2 regions of the Bradyrhizobium sp. A5 genome follow, and region 1 is predicted to be linked to the other one. Evidence: riboswitches for the same ligand, from Rfam matches in the RefSeq annotation. Region 1 holds a riboswitch; the other holds the start of a gene.
What was found. Region 1 has a riboswitch for cobalamin ahead of WHZ77_RS22065 (energy-coupling factor ABC transporter permease). Riboswitches for the same ligand answer to the same signal wherever they lie in the genome.
Positions count from the first base shown of each region.

Region 2: another riboswitch for cobalamin. It lies ahead of WHZ77_RS16000 (TonB-dependent receptor); the one in region 1 lies ahead of WHZ77_RS22065 (energy-coupling factor ABC transporter permease).

Region 1 covers NZ_CP148990.1:4,581,783-4,586,192, forward strand. Annotated here, with positions in the region: gene cobT (nicotinate-nucleotide--dimethylbenzimidazole phosphoribosyltransferase) at 1-854, opposite strand, end outside; gene cobF (precorrin-6A synthase (deacetylating)) at 870-1,619, opposite strand; gene WHZ77_RS22065 (energy-coupling factor ABC transporter permease) at 1,666-2,343, opposite strand; cobalamin riboswitch at 2,380-2,599, opposite strand; gene cobA (uroporphyrinogen-III C-methyltransferase) at 2,645-3,376, opposite strand; gene WHZ77_RS22075 (cobyrinate a,c-diamide synthase) at 3,373-4,410, opposite strand, start outside.
Region 2 covers NZ_CP148990.1:3,346,246-3,350,655, reverse strand. Annotated here, with positions in the region: gene WHZ77_RS16005 (hypothetical protein) at 1-389, opposite strand, end outside; gene WHZ77_RS16000 (TonB-dependent receptor) at 452-2,689, opposite strand; cobalamin riboswitch at 2,803-3,018, opposite strand; gene WHZ77_RS15995 (hypothetical protein) at 3,094-3,315, opposite strand; gene WHZ77_RS15990 (hypothetical protein) at 3,384-3,662, opposite strand; gene WHZ77_RS15985 (hypothetical protein) at 3,765-3,977, opposite strand; gene WHZ77_RS15980 (hypothetical protein) at 4,193-4,384, opposite strand.

The DNA.
Region 1 (4,410 bases):
AGCAGGAACGGCTGGCACGACGGATTGAGCCGCGCCGCCGCCAGCGCCGCGACCGAGACGATGAATCCGTCGATCAATACCGGGATGCGGCGTTGCGCTGCCGCAATGATCGCGCCGCAGATCGCTGCGATCTCGAGTCCGCCCACCGCGCACAGAATTTTTTCGGGCGAGGCCCCGGCAACGCCATGGCGCGCAATCGCAGCGTCGATCACGCGCGCCTTGTGCGCGCGGCCGGCCGCATCGATGCCGGTACCGCTGCCCGCGATCTCCTCAGCGCTCACGCCGAGAAGGCTCGCGGCAATCGCCGCCGATGTCGTGGTGTTACCGATGCCCATCTCGCCGAAGATTAGCAGATCAGGCTGGCTGGCCCCGGCGCGCGCCACCGCGCGTTGGCCGGCTTCGAAGGCAAACGCCAGTTCGGTGGCAGTGAGCGCGGCTTCGACGCTGAAATCGCGGGTGCCATGGCGCGGCTTATCGGTGACGACGCCCGTCATCTCCCCCTGCGTCAGCGTGCCGGCATCGACCACCTCGAGGCTCGAGCCGAGCTCGCGCGCCAGCACGGAGATCGCGGCGCCGCCGGAGGCAAAATTCGCCATCATCGCGATGGTGACGGCTTGCGGATAGGCCGACACGCCCCGCGCGACGATGCCGTGATCGCCGGCGAAGACGATGATCGGCACCCGCGCCGCGCGCGGCTGCTCGGTCGCCTGCAGGCCTGCAAGCTCGATCGCGAGCTGTTCCAGCCGGCCGAGCGCGCCGGTCGGCTTGGTCAGTTGCGCCTGCCGCGCAATTGCCGCCTCGCGATGAACCGCGGAGACATCCAGGCATTTTTGAGTGACCCATTCGGGAAGCATGCTGCCTCGCTTGCCTTATGGCCTGCGCTTGAGAATGTAGCTGTCCATGATCCAGCCATGCCGCTCGCGCGCCTCCTGGCGTGCGGCCACAATGCGCGGGCCGATCTCAGCCAGCGCGCCGGACATGACGATCTGGTCGGGCATGCCGAGATAGGCACCCCACCAGATCTGCAAGCCGTCCGGATCGAGCGACTGGAATGCGCTGCCGCCGTCGAGCATCACCACCACGGTGTCGACGCCCTGCGGCCAGCCGCCTTCGCGCAGACGGCGCCCCGTCGTGACCAGAAAGGGCTCGCCGATGTCGTTGAGCGGCAGCGCATGCGCCGCGCACAGCGCCTGGATCGAGGTGATGCCGGGCACGACCTCAATTGTCGGCAAGGGAGAGAGCCGCCGCGCAATCCGCAGCGAGGAATCGTACAGCGAGGGATCGCCCCAGATCAGCAGCGCGACTTTGCCATCGCCTTCGAGATGGCTCGCGATCGTCCGCGACCAGGTCGCGGCAACCGCATCGTGCCAATCGTCCACGCCCTTGTGATAGTCCGCTTCACCGGCGTCGCGCACGGGAAGATCGAACTCGGCGATCCCAGTCTTGTCGTTGGTCAGCACATCCGCGCAGATCGTCCGCCTGAGATCGGCGAGATCGGATTTCTCGCTCCCCTTGCGCGGGATCAGGACGAGATCGGCCGCATTGATGGCACGGATCGCGGCGCGCGTGAGCTGCTCGGGATCGCCGCAACCGATGCCTATCAGGGAGAGGGTGAGCATCGCGAGTGCGAAGGGCGACCGCGATGGCCGCCCATTCGCTTGTCTCTCAGGCCGCGTTGTGCAGGCGCGGGGTGACGAGGCCGGGAGCGGTGACGCCGCGCAACGACTTCGCCAGCGCCAGCACCGCCAGATCGGCCAGCGGCTCGATCACGATGACGAGCGCATAGGAGGCCGCGAAGGTCGCGATGTTGGCGAGATTGCTCATGGCAAAGCCGGAGCCATACAGCGCCCAGAACGCGACCCAGCCGATCACACCGGCCTGGTAGGTCGTCGAAAGCGCCAGCGCCTGGCGATAGCTGAGATCGACATAGGCGGTGTTGCGCGAAATGATCCGCGCTGCAATCGCCTGGATGGCGAACAGCGGCACCAGCAGCGTGGTGACGTTCATGCCGAATTGCGGCAAATCCGGCGGCTCGAAGAAGATGCCCTGGAACAGTAGACCGAAGGCGAGGCCGAGAGCTGCGGGGGCCGCCCCGAACAGCAGGAACAAGGTCGAGCCGAGAATGAAGTGCACCTCGGAGACGCCGACCGGGAAGTGCGGCAGGATCTCGAAGAAGGTGAAGACGAGCGCGGTGGTGGCGAGGGTGCGCAACGCAAGCGAGCCGACGCCCTGCTCACGCGCGGTCTCGACCACGAGCTTCAGCGCAACACCGCCGGCGGCGATGCCTGTTGCGTAACTCAACACGAGCTTGGCGCCCGTCACGATCCCGGGTTCGATATGCATGGCTCAGATCCTTCCTGCCGTCACACCCGACGGCGTTGGCCTCAAAACACGCACGGCCGGTCTCCTGGCTCGCGGCTCACTGGGTTCTCCGGCCTTCCCGAGCCTTGCGGCCCAGTGGCGGTTCGGAGTCCCTTACCGCTTACAGTCGCGGGGGCGGCTGGGGTTTGGGGCGCCGCAACTGGGTCCGCCCACCCCCATTCCCGATTATGCTCCGGCGCTTTGCGCCGCGTCGAGCACCATGCATCTCCTGTGTGCCCCTTTCGCGGAGCCGGCGTCAAGGGGCGAGCGGCGGCCGGGGCGATCATGACGGGTAATCCCCTGCGAGCGCACCGAACAGAATCACGGACGCCGTCGACGCCGCGCCGCCGCGCGCAAGCTGCTCCGCCAGTTCGGCAATTGTGGTGCGGACCAGCCGCTCATCGGGGCGCCCGAGAGATTCGGCGAACAGCGCCGGAGTGCCTGGCGCCAGACCGTGCTCGATCAATTTCGCGACGAGCGCCGGAAAGGTACGGCGGCCCATATAGACCACGGTGGTCGCTTCGGGATCGGCCAGCGCCGCCCAGTTGAGAGTCTGCGGCAGCTCACCGGTGACGTCGGCCCCGGTGACGAACTGCACCCGGCGCGAGGTGTGGCGGCGGGTCAGGGGAATGCCGGCATGCGCCGCAGCGACGCAGGCGGTGGTGACGCCGGGAATGATCTCGTAGCCGATGCCGGCTTCGCGCAGCGTCTTGAGCTCCTCCTCGAGGCGACCGAAAATCCCGGCATCGCCGGACTTCAGCCGAACGATCCGGACGCCGGTCGCCGCATAGTCGACCAGCAGACGGTTGACATGGTGCTGTTTTGTCGAGGGCCGCCCTGCCCGTTTTCCCACCGCGACGAGGTTCGCACCGGACCGGGCCAGATCGAGGATCGCGCCGGAGGCGAGATCGTCATAGAGCACGACGTCGGCCTCGCGCAGCCGCGCGGCCCCCTTCAGCGTGAGCAGCTCGGGATCGCCGGGGCCGGCGGAGATGAAAGTGACAAAACCGCTCACCGGTCCTCCGCGATCAGATGGAAGAACGTGCCGGTGGCGTATCCGCGGCGCGAGCCGGTCTCGGCAATGACGGAACCGGTCGCATCGTGCACGACCGCCAGCGGCGTGTCCGGCTGCGCCACGATCGTCGAATAGTGGAACTCGTGGCCGCGCAGCCGCGCGCCAACCTGATGCCCCGGCATCGGGGCAGCGAGCGCGGCGAGACGATAGCCCAGATGCATGCGGCGCCTGGCAAAGCTCGTCTCCAGGCCGAGCAGGCCCGTCATCTCATGGCGGATGCCGTCGGCGTCGGTGAGGCCTTCACCCAGCACCATATAGCCTCCGCATTCGCCGTGCACCGGCCGCGTTTCGGCGAAGGCGCGCAAGCTGCTGCGAAAACGCGCATTGGCGGCGATCGTCCCGGCGTGAAGCTCCGGATAGCCGCCGGGCAGCCAGCACACATCGGCACTCGCGTCAGGCGCCTCGTCGGCCAGCGGCGAGAACGGCAGGATTTCGGCGCCCGCCGCGCGCCACGCTTCCAGCATGTGCGGATAGACGAAGGAGAACGCGGCATCACGCGCAAGCGCGATGCGCTGGCCGGGCGGCGTTACGTTCAGGCCGTTCATTGCAGGCTGCGGTGACCAGGCCGCGGCCGATCGCAGCGCCGCGTCGAGATCGACATGCTCGGTGACGAAGCGCGCCGCCTCGTCGATCAGCGTGCCGATCTCCGCCTGCTCCTCGGCCTGCACCAGGCCGAGATGCCGCTTCGGCAGGCTGATCTCCGCATGACGGGGCAGCGCGCCGAACACGGTGATGCCGGCCTCGAGCAGCGCATGCCGCACGAGATTTTCGTGACGCGGGCTGGCAACGCGGTTGAGCACGACACCGGCAAGGCGCACACCGGGGCGATAATCGCGCAGACCTGCAGCGATCGCTGCCGCCGTCTGAGCTTGCCCGGAAGGGTCGATCACCAGCAGAACGGGCCAGCCCAGCATCTGCGCGATATCGGCGGTGGCGCCGGTGCCACAGACGCCAGGCGCGGCGACGCCGTCGAA
Region 2 (4,410 bases), 1.2 Mb from region 1:
ACCAGCGCGAGCGCCAGCATCAGCGGCGTGCGGCCCTGCGGCAGCATGCGGAGGATGCTCGACGCAGCCGTGGTCGCGAGAAGCGCAGCCGCGCCGATGACAAGGCCCCAGGCGATGGTGCTGCCATCGATGGGATAGTGCAGCACGCCAAAGCCGATGCTCTGGTTCACGAGCCAGGCGCCGGTGACGACGAGCAGCGCCGGACGCAGCGGCAGCATCGCCGCGGCGACGACGGCGAAAGCCGCGAACGGCGTGGCACAGGCGAACGCGAAGCTTGCCAGCGCGCATGACAGTGTCAGCAGCACAAAGCCGAACATCGGCGCAAGGCGCGGCGCAACCGGATGAAGCCGCAGACGGTCGCCGTGAGACGGCAGGATGTCGAGAACCATGGATGATCTCCTTCTGTTTGAACTCTAGTACATTTGATGGAATATGACAGCCCCACCCGAGGTCAGAACGTGGCGCCGGCCTTGAGCAGGTAAGTGCGGCCGGGCAGCGGATACGCGCTGAAGCGGCCGTCAGTGAAGGTGCTTGCGATCGCATAGTCGTAGTAGAGCGCGTTCAGCACATTGTTGGCGCTCAGCGACCAGAAATAGCGCTCGTACTGTCCGCTGAGCTTGAGGTCGATCGTGCCGTTGGCAGGAATCGGCTTCTGGGTTCCGGCCTGGTCGTTGTCCATGCGCCGCTCGCTCCAGAACCGCGCGGTGGCATCGAGCACCACATAGTTCTGCCAGATGTTCCAGGTGACACCCGCACTGGCGGTGTAGCGCGACACCAGCGGCACGTCGTTGCCGGCCCATACGCCTTCGCGGAACACGGCCCGCGTGACCGCCATGGCGGAACGCAGCAGCAGGGCATCGTTGACGCGATAGGACAGACTAGTCTCCGAGCCGTAGCGGCGGGTCGGATCGAGATTGGTGTTGTAGAACAGGATGGGGTTGAAATGGATCTCGTTGCTAAGGTCCATCAGATAGAGACTGCTCTGCAATTGCAGCCCGCCTGCCTTGATGCGCAGCCCGCCCTCGACATCCTGCGAGGTCTGGGTCTTGAGCTGGAACGTCTGCGGGATCGCAGCAAAGCTGAAGGGGTCGAACGACGGACCTGACGACACGCGCTCGTCGACGTCGGGCGTGCGGAACGCGCGCGCGGCACGGCCGAACAACGAGACCGTGTCGTTGAGGCGATGCTCGGCACCGAGATGCAGCGCGTATTGGGTCTCATTGCTGCTGAGCGGGAGCGCGCCGACGTCGGCGTTGAACGGGGCTGCCGGATCGAACTTGTCGCGGGCCGAAAGGCTGACGTTCTGCACCCGCGCGCCGAAGGACAATTCGGTGGTCGGCGCCACGCCCAGTGTGTGCTGGAAATAGCCCGCAACCGTCTGCTGCCTGAGGTCGTAATTGTGCCAGGACGCGAGCCCCTGCCCGGCACCGCGGTTCTGCTGAAAGCTCGCATCGTAATAGTCGATGCCGGTCAACAGCTGCGACGGCAATCCCAGCAGCAGGCTCTTCACGCTGAGCCGCGGCGTGATCGACCAGGTCCTCAGATCCGCGTCGACATAGGTCGACGTGAAGAACGCGGGCACCGGCGCTGGGCTTGCAAAGAACGCGCTCTGCTGCTTCTTGTCGCGCACGCCGCCATCGACGATGAGATCGACGCCGTTGACCAGGGTCTTGGTGAAGCCCGCGGTGGTGCTGAAGCCTTGCTGGTTGGCGTAGTTGAAGGGGGTGCTGGTCCCCCTTCGGTTGCTGGCGAGTTCGTCGACGCCGATGGAGGGATCGACGGTGCGGCCGCCCGGCAACCGCAGTTCCTGATCGTCGCCTGTCACGGTCAGGAAAGCGGTCAGGCCTGATGTCGTGTAATTGAGATTGCCGACGCCGTTCTTCTGGACATAGCGATTGTTGTCGCGGTAGCCGTCGGTGCTGACGGCATTGCCGTAGAACGAAGTCGACCACGGCCCGGAATTGAGCGACGTCGAGAAATTGCCAAGCCTGGCGTTGAACGAGCCGAAGCCGGCCTCGATGCGCGCGGCCACCGGCGGTCCGTCGACGCCGTTTCTGGTGACGATGTTGATCACGCCGCCGACCGCATTGTCGCCGTAGAGCACCGCGCCGGAATTGCCGCGCGTGATCTCGACGCGCTCGATCGAATTGAGCGGGATGGTGGAGAGGTCCACCTGCGCCATGTCGATGTCGTTCAGCCGCCGGCCGTTGACCAGCACCAGCGTGTTGGCGGTGGCAAAGGCGCCGAAGCCGCGCAAATCGACGCCGGTCTTCGCGGCGACCGGGCCGCCGTAGAGCGTCGTGATCTGGGCGCCCGGGACTTGCACCGCAATGATCTCGGCGAGCGTCTGCGACGGCGCATGCGCGATGTCCGCCGCCGTGATTACGGTCGTGGCGGCCCCGACAATGCCGCCGGTGCCGGCGACGGCCTCACTGGCGGCACCGGAGGAACCGGCTGCCGGCGCTCCGCTCCGGGCGGCATTCGCGGGCGCGCGCCGCGTCGTGTCGCCGTCGCCAGTGGCCCGGGCGCGCGTGCGGTTCGGATCGTCGGGCCTGGTAACTTCGATCGGCGGCAACTGCTCGGCGACGGCTTGCTGCGCGCGGGCGAGCGATGGATCGAGCGAATAAAGGGAAGTGGTCGCGAACAGGCCGGCGCTGAGGCGCCTGGCGGCAGAGACAATACGGGACACAGTTGTAACCTCGGTGTGACGTCAGTGGCACGTCACAGCGAACGAGGTTTCACCGCGGAGCGATGGATTGCTCCGATGAAGCCAATGTCTGTACTCCCCGACCGACATCTTCGCGTGTGACCACGGCTGACGGCAGGTCTCCTGGCTCGCGGGTCGTTACCTCTGCGTCGCCTTCCCGGGACCGAGATTCCCAGTGGCACATGACGAGAGATTCACCGCTTACAGTTGCGGGGGCAGCCATGGCATTGAGACAATCCCGGAGTTGGGACATTCCCGCACCACGTTCCCTTTTGATCTCCGTGAGGAGAACCGTCACGTAGCAATCTACGGGCCGGGCAAGCGGGGAGTCAATTGGCCGATTGCGTAAGCACCGAAGTCCCGCACCGAAGATTGAGCTGGCGCAATCAGGCCGGTTCGGTTTCGAGGCGCGTCCGCACCATCGCCCGCTCGCCGGCATCGACGAGTTGACCGATGCCGGTACGGCCCGTCAGCGCGCAGCGGATGATCTTCTCGGCGACCGACCTGCGGAAGCCATGGTCCTCGCCAGCGGGGCGATTGCGGCAGACCCGGTCCAGCGCCAGCTTCATGTTGATCCGTGTGCGGGTGTCGAAATGTTCGCTGATCATTCGCACGGCCTCGATGCGTTGATGTCGAGGCAGAAACGCCCGGGCGTCGCCCGGGTTCCAAAACGGGATCAGCCCTTAAACGGGCGCGCTACGCTCGCCCTCTTGACCGCTGGGCCTTGGGATTGGGCCACGGCCACGTCGTGCGTCGGGATGTCAGCGCGCTTGATCGGCATCAGCTGCCCGGAAGCGGAGATGATGGCGGTCTCCTCGCGGCGGCAGCGCGGGCACATGAAGCGGACCTCGTGCGGGGATGCCGACCAGCTGGCGCGTTTCACATTGGCCGCCATCGGCCAGGCCTCGCAATGCGAGCACGACACCAGAAACCGACCGGGATCGAGCATCCCCATTCCATTGGACTCCGTGTCCTGCCTGCCTGTTCTAATGATGATCCGACGCAATCGTTCCGGTGCCGGGGCACCGTCAGTCCTGCCCCGGGGAATCGAGGCGGCTCAGCGCGCACCCTTGAGCGTGCAGGACGTCGAGCAGGTGACGGTGTTGCCGTGGTCGCACGCCTTGCAGGCCGCAACGCATTGATTGATGTCGCGGGGATTGTAGGAGCTGTAGGTCCGCATCGCGCAGACCGGGGTCGAGCCGGTGATGTCCTGCTCCTGGTTGCAGGCCGCTGTCATCAGCGCGAGGATGATCACCGCAAGGAGGCGCATGGGATTGCCCTATCAGGCACGATTGAACGACATTCCCGAGGGGCGTTGCATCGCAACGAGCCGCGGCATTCCCACAACGGACAAACGCAGCAAGCGTCTCCGCGCGTCAAGAATGCGCGCCAAACGTTAAGAACGGCTTTCAGCTGCGCGGCCCCGTAATGGTTCCACGCATCATGCAGCGGTTTGCATGTCCGAGGCTTACGTTAAGCTCGACCTCAAGCCGCAGTCTTGGTTGCAGCAGTCTTGGTCGCAATCGCCTGCCGCATATCGAGCGCCAGCTGGCGATACTGCTCCGCCAGCTTCAGATAGAACTCGCGCTTGGTGCTGTCGGTGGCGAGCTTGGTGATCAGCTCGCATTCGGCGGTGAGCGTCTCGAACCGTTCCAGCCTGTCCTCAAGATCTGTCATCGGCGTATCCCCATCAAACGCCTCAC